DNA from 3 places in the Jejuibacter calystegiae genome. Region 1 is predicted to be linked to each of the others. Evidence: predicted binding sites of a transcription regulator. Region 1 holds the regulator's gene; each other region holds the start of a gene.
What was found. Region 1 encodes Fur, which represses iron uptake genes when iron is present. Its sites were predicted from a motif close to ATAATAATGAGAACNACTATCAA; they were not measured.
Positions count from the first base shown of each region.

Region 2: FEM41_RS22850 (Nramp family divalent metal transporter) is a predicted target of Fur. The motif match lies at 1,640-1,662, and genes of this name have one in related genera.
Region 3: sufA (Fe-S cluster assembly scaffold SufA) is a predicted target of Fur. The motif match lies at 1,534-1,556, and genes of this name have one in related genera.

Region 1 is NZ_CP040428.1:2,908,071-2,911,351, reverse strand. It holds gene ybfF (esterase) at 1-514, shown strand, start outside; gene ybfE (LexA regulated protein) at 637-918, shown strand; gene fldA (flavodoxin FldA) at 1,070-1,600, shown strand; gene fur (ferric iron uptake transcriptional regulator) at 1,891-2,343, shown strand; gene glnS (glutamine--tRNA ligase) at 2,460-3,281, opposite strand, start outside.
Region 2 is NZ_CP040428.1:4,876,920-4,880,200, reverse strand. It holds gene FEM41_RS22860 (sensor domain-containing phosphodiesterase) at 1-109, shown strand, start outside; gene FEM41_RS22855 (NupC/NupG family nucleoside CNT transporter) at 152-1,339, opposite strand; gene FEM41_RS22850 (Nramp family divalent metal transporter) at 1,702-2,940, shown strand; gene FEM41_RS22845 (DUF2502 domain-containing protein) at 2,976-3,281, opposite strand, start outside.
Region 3 is NZ_CP040428.1:3,517,305-3,520,585, forward strand. It holds gene FEM41_RS16275 (ABC transporter substrate-binding protein) at 1-751, opposite strand, end outside; partial or broken gene FEM41_RS16280 (GTP-binding protein) at 867-1,193, shown strand; gene sufA (Fe-S cluster assembly scaffold SufA) at 1,600-1,977, shown strand; gene sufB (Fe-S cluster assembly protein SufB) at 1,980-3,281, shown strand, end outside.

The sequences.
Region 1 (3,281 bases):
GATCGGCCACTCCATGGGCGGTAAAGTGTCGATGGCGCTGAGCGCCCTGGCTCCGGAGCGCATCGAACAACTGGTGATGATTGATATTGCACCGGTGGCCTACCCGGTGCGCCGCCATGATGCCATCTTCGCCGCTGTGCGCGCAGTGACCGACAGTGGCGTTACCCGCCGCCACGATGCCGCGGCGATAATGCGCGAACACATCGAGGAAGAAGGCATTATCCAGTTCCTGCTGAAATCCTTCGCCAGCGGCGAGTGGCGCTTCAATGTGCCGGTGCTCTGGGATCAGTACGACAATATCACCGGTTGGGAGCCCACGCCCCCCTGGCCGCACCCGGCGCTGTTTATCCGCGGCGGCGATTCACCTTATATTCAGGCTTCCTCACAGGCGGAGATTGCCGCACAGTTCCCCCAGGCCCGCGCGCACGTCATCGCCGGTGCCGGACACTGGGTCCACGCGGAAAAACCCCAGGCGGTACTGCGGGCCATTGATCGCTTCCTTACTTCTGATTAAAAACCCATCGTCCGGTCGCCAGATACGCTCCAGGCGTTGGCGCACCGGATGGCACTAATGTATGATGGCGCGCTGTAAAAATCCGCTCCCGTAGCCTTTTCCCTGTCCAGCAGCAGCAAATCATGGCAAAAGAACAAACGGACCGCACGACGCTCGATCTCTTTGCGAACGAGCGCCGCCCGGGTCGACCCAAAACCAATCCGCTGTCGCGTGACGAGCAACTGCGCATCAACAAGCGCAATCAGCTCAAACGTGACAAAGTCCGCGGCCTGAAGCGCGTTGAGCTCAAACTCAATGCCGAGGCGGTGGATGCGCTCAATGAGCTCGCCGATGCGCGTAACATCAGCCGCAGCGAGCTTATCGAAGAGATTCTGCTGAGCCAGCTCGCCCAGCTCCGGGGCTAAGACCGCCCCTTACGCCGTCAGGTATGTTGCATACTGTGCACCCTGCGGCGAATAGCGGTTTCCGCACTCGAAGGGCTTCTGCTATGATTGCCCTATCCGTGGGCATTACGCAGCCACCATACTTTTTTAGATTCAAGAGGTTACTTTACTCATGGCAATCGTAGGCATTTTTTTCGGCAGCGACACCGGCAATACCGAAAATATCGCAAAAATGATTCAGAAACAGCTCGGTAAAGAAGTTGCTGAGGTGCATGATATTGCTAAAAGCAGCAAAGAAGACCTGGAAGGCTTCGATATTCTGCTGCTTGGTATCCCGACCTGGTACTACGGTGAAGCACAGTGTGACTGGGACGACTTCTTCCCCACGCTGGAAGAGGTAGACTTCAACGGTAAGCTGGTTGCGCTGTTTGGCTGCGGCGATCAGGAAGACTATGCGGAATACTTCTGCGACGCGCTGGGTACCATTCGCGATATTATCGAACCGAACGGCGCCACCATCGTGGGTCACTGGCCGACCGAAAGTTACCACTTCGAAGCGTCGAAAGGGCTGGCCGATGATGACCACTTCCTGGGTCTGGCTATTGATGAAGACCGTCAGCCGGAGCTGACCAACGAGCGCGTTGAGAAATGGGTTAAGCAGATCTCTGAAGAGCTGCATCTTGATGAAATCATCAACGCCTGATGATAAGTTGTTGCGGCGCGATCTGCGCCGCATTAATAGATATAACCGATAGTAATAATTGATACATTTCCTTAACTTTGCCCCACTAAGTTGTACAATAAGCCCGGTAAATTGGGCATCGGTGCCGTATCTGGCATAATTTTTCCCACTTTTTTATTCACATTTTTGCAGGTTGAACGCGGTTTTCATTTACCCTTCACGGTTCTATAATGAGACGCATTCATCTTTTTCATGAATTCTATGCAGTGCTCCAGAGGAGCTAAGTCATTAAGCAACAGGACATATTCCGCATGACTGACAACAATACCGCATTAAAGAAGGCCGGCCTGAAAGTCACGCTTCCCCGGTTAAAAATCCTGGAAGTGTTACAGGAGCCTGAAAATCACCATGTCAGTGCGGAAGACTTGTACAAGCGACTGATCGATATGGGTGAAGAGATTGGTCTGGCCACGGTTTACCGCGTGCTGAACCAGTTCGACGATGCAGGCATTGTCACCCGTCACAACTTCGAAGGCGGAAAGTCTGTTTTTGAGCTGACGCAGCAGCATCATCACGATCACCTTATCTGCCTGGATTGCGGCAAGGTGATTGAATTCAGCGATGATTCTATTGAAACTCGTCAGCGCGAGATCGCCACCCGGCACAATATCCGCCTGACCAACCACAGCCTCTACCTGTACGGCCACTGCGCTGAAGGAGACTGTCGGGAAGACGATGGCGCCCATGAGGCCAGCAAGAAGTAAGCGAGTCTACGCCACAGCCAAAAAAAACCGGAGATCGCTCTCCGGTTTTTTGTATAGAGAATAAAACCCCGGCGCAGAGGCCGGGGTTTTACTTATGGCGATTCAGGCGCGCAATATTAGCCGCCCATTTTCGCCCAGGTATCACGCAGTCCAACGGTGCGGTTAAATACCGGCTTATCGGCGCTGCTGGTCAGCCCATCAAGACAGAAGTAGCCTTCACGTTCGAACTGGTACGCGTTTTCCGGCTGTGCCGCCTTCAGGCTCTGCTCTCCGTAGCCCTGCTTCACCACCAGCGATTCTGGGTTAACGGTAGAAAGGAAATCTTCCGCCGAGCCCGGGTTCGCCACGCTGAACAGACGGTCATAGAGGCGGATTTCAATGGGCAATGCGTGAGCAGCGCTGACCCAGTGAATCACCCCTTTCACCTTGCGGCCATCGGCCGGATCTTTGCTCAGGGTATCAGCATCGTAGCTACAGCGAATCGCGGTGATATTGCCATCGGCGTCTTTTTCCACCTCTTCGGCTTTGATCACATAGGCGTTACGCAGACGTACCTCTTTGCCCAGCACCAGACGCTTATACTGCTTGTTCGCTTCTTCACGGAAGTCAGCGCGATCGATCCAGATTTCACCGCTGAAAGGCACCTCGCGGTTACCCATCTCCGGACGGTTCGGATGATTCGGCATGGTCACCATCTCGCTCTGCCCCTGCGGGTAGTTGGTGATGATAAGCTTAACCGGATCGATAACCGCCATCGCACGCGGCGCATTCTCATTCAGATCTTCGCGAATGCAGGCTTCCAGCGACGCCATCTCAACGGTGTTGTCCTGCTTGGTCACGCCGATACGTTTGCAGAATTCGCGGATAGAGGCCGCAGTGTAGCCACGGCGACGCAGACCGGAAATGGTCGGCATACGCGGATCGTTCCAGCCTTCCAC
Region 2 (3,281 bases), 2.0 Mb from region 1:
GGTGGCAGAGTTCGTGGAAAACAGCCAACAGCGCGATCTGCTGCTGTCGCTGGGCGTGGATTATCTACAGGGCTGGCTGATAGGTAAGCCGGAACCGCTGGAGGTATAAAAAAACCTCCCGCAGGAGGTTTTTTTACCCGCAGTCTGGCTCTTACAGCACCAGCGCGGCAATGGAAGCAGAGAGCACGCTCACCAGAGTAGAGCCATACACCAGTTTCAGACCGAAGCGGGAAACCACATTACCCTGTTCTTCGTTCAGCCCTTTAATGGCGCCAGCGATAATCCCGATAGAGGAAAAGTTAGCGAACGAAACCAGGAATACCGAAAGAATACCTTCGGCGCGCGGCGACAGGCTACCGGCCACTTTTTGCAGCTCCATCATGGCGACAAACTCGTTGGAAACCAGCTTGGTGGCCATAATGCTACCCGCCTGTAGCGCTTCGCTGGCCGGAACGCCCATAATCCAGGCCACTGGCCAGAAGATGTAGCCCAGAATCCCCTGGAAGGAGATACCCAGCACCGCGGCAAACAGTGCGTTCAGGGCGGCGATAAGAGCAATAAAACCGATCAGCATAGCAGCGACGATAATCGCCACCTTAAAGCCCGCCAGAATATATTCGCCCAGCATTTCAAAGAAGCTCTGTCCGGTGTGCAGATTGGTCATCTGCAGGTTTTCGTCGCTGCCTTCCACACGGTAGGGGTTAATAATCGACAGGACAATAAAGGTGCTGAACATATTCAGAACCAGCGCCGCCACCACATACTGCGGTTCAAGCATGGTCATATAGGCGCCGACGATCGACATAGACACGGTGGACATCGCCGTGGCCGCCATGGTGTACATGCGGTTGCGCGACATCTTGCCCAGAATGTCCTTATAGGCGATAAAGTTTTCCGACTGCCCCAGAATCAGTGAACTGACCGCATTGAAAGATTCCAGGCGACCCATTCCGTTCACCTTCGAGAGCAGGGTACCAATAAAGCGGATAACGACGGGCAGTACCCGGATATGTTGCAGAATGCCGATCAGCGCGGAAATAAAGACAATAGGGCACAATACTTTCAGAAAGAAGAAGGCCAGTCCTTCATCGTTCATTTTGCCAAAGACAAAATCGGTGCCTTCACTGGCGAAGCCCAGCAGCTTCTCGAACATCTCTGAGAATCCCTTCACAAATCCCAGTCCGGCCTCCGAATGCAGGAAGAACCAGGCCAGCACAACTTCAATGGCGAGCAGCTGGATGACATAACGAATGCGGATTTTTTTCCGATCGTGGCTAACCAGCAGAGCGAGTAGTGCAACTACGGCAATCGCCAGAACAAAGTGCAGAACGCGGAACATGTTGGCTCCAAATTATGAGGAAGGTTTAATTTCGGCGCACATTCTATGAAACACACGATAATAAAACGAGAGAAAAGTCACACTATGGTGACCTGAGTCGTCCACAAAGCTCAATCGAGGGTCAACCCCTGTTATGTAATGTTAATTAAAACAGTGAAACGTTATGTTGTTCTGTTAGAATGATCGTCAGGTCGCTGATTTCCTGTTCGATGACATTTAACTATCAGCGTAGTCGTCCAAACCCCGCCTTTCATTGTTTTCAGCTATCACAGCTATCAGGAATCCCCTAAATAAATGCACTTGATAATCATTCGCATTTTGATAACATAAAACATAGCAAAGGCTATATTTTTGAGGCAGTGATGACAAACAGTCGCGTTGAAGCTAATACAGGGCGTGCGGCACGCAAGCTAAGACTGGCGCTGATGGGGCCAGCGTTTATTGCCGCCATTGGCTATATCGATCCCGGTAACTTCGCCACCAATATTCAGGCTGGCGCCAGTTTTGGCTACCAGCTGCTGTGGGTGGTGGTCTGGGCCAACCTGATGGCGATGTTGATTCAGATCCTGTCAGCGAAACTGGGGATCGCTACCGGTAAAAACCTGGCTGAACATATACGCGATCGTTACCCGCGTCCGCTGGTCTGGTTCTGGTGGGTTCAGGCGGAAATCATCGCCATGGCTACCGATCTGGCGGAATTCATTGGGGCCGCGGTGGGCTTTAAGCTGCTGCTTGGCGTTTCGCTGCTACAGGGTGCGATACTGACCGGTATCGCCACCTTTTTGATCCTGATGCTGCAACGCCGTGGCCAGAAGCCGCTGGAAAAAGTGATAGGCGCGCTGCTGCTGTTTGTGGCTGGTGCCTATATCGTTGAGTTGATTTTCTCGCAGCCAGACCTGCCAACGCTGGCAAAGGGCATGATCGTGCCCGGGCTGCCGAACGGCGAGGCGGTCTTCCTGGCGGCCGGGGTGCTGGGCGCCACCATTATGCCTCACGTTATCTATCTGCACTCCTCGCTGACTCAGAATCTGCACGGTGGTACCAGGCATCAGCGCTACAGCGCCACCCGCTGGGATGTGGCTATCGCCATGACCATTGCCGGATTTGTTAACCTGGCGATGATGGCGACCGCGGCGGCGGCTTTCCACTTTAGCGGCCACACCGGGGTGGCGGATCTGGATGAAGCCTATCTGACCCTGGAGCCGCTGCTCAGCCACGCCGCCGCCACTATATTTGGTCTTAGCCTGGTGGCTGCCGGTCTGTCATCCACGGTGGTGGGTACTCTGGCGGGGCAGGTGGTGATGCAGGGATTTGTGCGCTTCCATATTCCGCTGTGGCTGCGCCGGGCGATCACTATGGCGCCTTCCTTTGTGGTGATACTGATGGGGCTGGACGCCACCCGCATTCTGGTGATGAGCCAGGTGTTGCTCAGTTTCGGTATCGCGCTGGCGCTGGTTCCGCTGCTGGTTTTCACCAGCGACAAATCGCTGATGGGCGATCTGGTAAACAGCCGCTTGATCAGGCTGCTCGGCTGGCTGATCGTCGCCGTGGTGGTGGCGCTCAACCTCTGGTTACTGATAGGGATGGCAACGGGGAATTAGCGTTGAACGTCCCCTCCTGGTCGGGAGGGGAGGTTTTAGTGATGATGGCGGCCGTGATGCCCATGGCGATCGTGATGACGACGCTCATGATGATGCTTGCGGTAGTGGTGGCGGTCATGATGGCGATACTTCTTATGGCCGCGCCAGGCGTTACGATGGTGCCAGCGGCCGTCATGCCAGCGCCAGTCCCGGTTCCAGCTGTTGCGATCGCGCCAGTGGTGCCCGTCCCAGCGATGACCGCGGTGATCGCGATCGCCAATCTGCAGTTTTACCCCAGGCAGTAGATAAATTTCTCCGGCGTTGGCGAACCAGGGTGTGGCGGCCAGTAGCACAGCGGCAAG
Region 3 (3,281 bases), 610 kb from region 1:
GGGAATCGATAATATTTTGCAGGCCCAGGGTGCGGCTGATCCAGCCCGGCGCGCCATCGCCGCCCGCGACCCAGGGATCGCCGTTCAGGCGGGGGCTGGAAAACCAGTACACTACCTTAAGAGGGGCGGAGCCGGGGCGCGCTGCCTGCTGGCGGGCATGCCCAATACGTTGCTTAAGCTGGTGTCGCAGCGCCTGGCCCCGTTCGGTAACGTTAAAAATGCGCGCCAGTTCGTCGATCTCGCGGTTAATGCTCTCCAGGGTAAAGGGGGTAGTGCGGGCGCCGTCGCCGTTAGAGTCGGCGGTGACGGCTTTACCGACACAGTCGGCCGGCGCTACCCAGGTGTGGATACCCAGCGCTTCGAAGCGTTCCCGGGTCGCGACTTCGCCACGGGGGCCGAGGTGCCAGCTGTACTGCGCCAGCACCAGATCGGGGCGTTGGGCGGCGACAGCTTCGAATCCTGGCGCGTTATCCGCCAGTCGCTTCAGTCCCTGGCCTGCAGGTGCCAGCGGCGGAGGCAGGCGGCCAAACCAGACCGCAGTACCGACAATGCTCTTGCCTAACCCCAGCGCCAGCAGCAGCTCGGTTTCGTGTTGCCCTAGCGTAACCACCCGTTGCGGCGACTGGTGGAAGGTCTGCGAACGGCCGCAGTTTTCCACCGTCAGTGGATAGTGTGTCGCGTGGCTTTGCGCATAAACGCTGCCCGCAAGGCAGAGCAGTGCGGGCAGTAATCGCAGTGATTTTCTGAACATGGGTATCCCTTATCCCCTGAAAACGGGGGCTGGAAAATTAATTTGCTGATGTTATAACATAACAAAACCAGCGAAGAATAGACCTTCACTTTTAATGACATAAGGGGTTGCCACCATGTCAGAGCCGTTCACCAGACGCCGTGAGGCGAAAAAACTCCCTGTTACCGTACTGTCGGGATTTCTCGGCGCGGGTAAGGCCACGCTGCTTAACCATATCCTCAACAACCGCGAACAGCTGCGCGTGGCGCTGATCGTGAACGATATGTCGGAAGTGAATATCGATGCCGGACTGGTCAGGGGCGGCGAAGCGGCGCTGTCGCGCACCGACGAAAAGCTGGTAGAGATGAGCAACGGCTGTATCTGCTGCACGCTACGCGAAGATCTGCTGCTGGAGGTTAACCGGCTGGCCAGAGAAGGGCGTTTTGATTATTTGTTGATTGAATAACGATGATGAGATGGTCATGGGGCCGGAAGCCTGGCGCCGGTTCAGCGATCCCTTTGACCCCTGGTTTGCCGAAACGCTCTGATATTCCCCCCTCAGACGCCGCTTCATCTTTCCGGCGTCTGTATTTCCCTCTGCCGCTATCAGATAAATAGGCATTGCCTATGCACCTTTAACACTGATTGCTAAAGCCTTTTGCGCATTGTGACTGATTCTATAGATATCAATTATATAGAACGCAGGTCGTGATGACGGCAAGCGTGGTTGCAGGGTCTATCCTTATAAAAAACCCCCGTAAAAGCTCTCCAGCGGTGAATGCCCCTGCGGAGCTTGGGTTGAAGTGAGAATCGTTATCACTACCATAGTGCTATCGGCCCATTAATGGGGCCAAAAGTGAGGTGAAGCTATGGAACTGCATGCAGGAACATTTGAACCCGGCGACTTTGCCTGGCAGGGGCTGACGCTAACGTCAGCGGCCGCGGAGCAGATTCGCCAGTTAACTCAACGGGAGCCGGGCATACTCGGCCTGCGGTTGGGGGTGAAAAAGAGCGGCTGTGCGGGTTTTGGCTACGTGCTGGATACCGTGAGCGAGCCCCAGGCTGACGATCTCCTGTATCAGCGCGACGGCGCCCGGCTGTACGTATCGACCCAGGCGATGCCGTTTATCGACGGTACCGAAGTGGATTATGTGCACGAAGGTTTAAACCAGGTCTTTAAATTTCATAACCCGAAAGCGCAGAACGAATGCGGCTGCGGCGAAAGCTTTGGGGTTCAGGCGGAATAGTTATGTCCAGAGATACCACAGAAGACAATGTACAAACCTGGAGCGGAAGCCTGAACTATAAAGAGGGCTTCTTCACACAGCTACAGACCGATGAACTGGCGAAAGGCATTAATGAAGAGGTGGTGCGCGCCATTTCAGCGCGTCGCAACGAGCCCGACTGGATGCTGGAGTTTCGTCTTAGTGCCTTCCACGCCTGGCAGAAAATGGAAGAGCCGCACTGGCTGAAGGCGCACTACGACAAGCTCAACTATCAGGATTACAGCTATTACTCGGCGCCTTCCTGCGGCAACTGCGACGATAACTGCGCATCGCAGCCGGGCGCCGTGCAGCAGACCGGCCAGGAGAGCGCCTTTCTGACCAAAGAGGTGGAAGAGGCCTTTAACCAGTTGGGCGTACCGGTGCGGGAAGGGAGAGAGGTGGCGGTGGACGCGATCTTCGACTCGGTCTCTGTCGCCACCACCTACCGCGACAAGCTGGCGAGTCTGGGCATTATTTTCTGCTCTTTTGGCGAAGCGATTCACGAATACCCGGATCTGGTGAAGAAGTACCTCGGTACCGTGGTGCCGGGCAACGATAACTTTTTCGCCGCGCTGAACGCTGCGGTGGCATCGGACGGCACCTTTATCTATGTCCCGAAAGGGGTGCGCTGCCCGATGGAGCTTTCCACCTACTTCCGTATTAACGCCGAAAAAACCGGTCAGTTCGAACGCACCATTCTGGTGGCAGACGAAGGTAGCTACGTCAGCTATATCGAAGGCTGCTCGGCACCGGTACGCGACAGCTACCAGCTCCATGCCGCGGTGGTCGAGGTCATCATCCACAGGGATGCCGAAGTGAAATACTCCACGGTGCAGAACTGGTTCCCTGGCGACAGCAATAACGGTGGGATTCTGAACTTCGTCACCAAACGTGCGCTGTGCGAAGGGGAAAACAGCAAAATGTCCTGGACCCAGTCTGAAACCGGATCAGCCATTACCTGGAAATACCCGAGCTGTATTTTGCGTGGCGATAACTCCATCGGCGAGTTTTTCTCGGTGGCGCTGACCAGCGGCCGTCAGCAGGCGGATACCGGCACCAAAATGATTCATATCGGTAAAAACACCCGCTCCACCATTATTTCGAAGGGCATTTCCGCAGGCCAGAGCCAGAACAGCTATCGCGGACTGGTGAAGATAATGCCGACCGCCACTAACGCCCGCAACTTCACCCAGTGCGATTCGATGCTGATTGGCGAAGAGTGCGGCGCCCACACCTTCCCGTATGTGGAGTGCCGCAACAACAGCGCCCAGTTGGAACATGAAGCC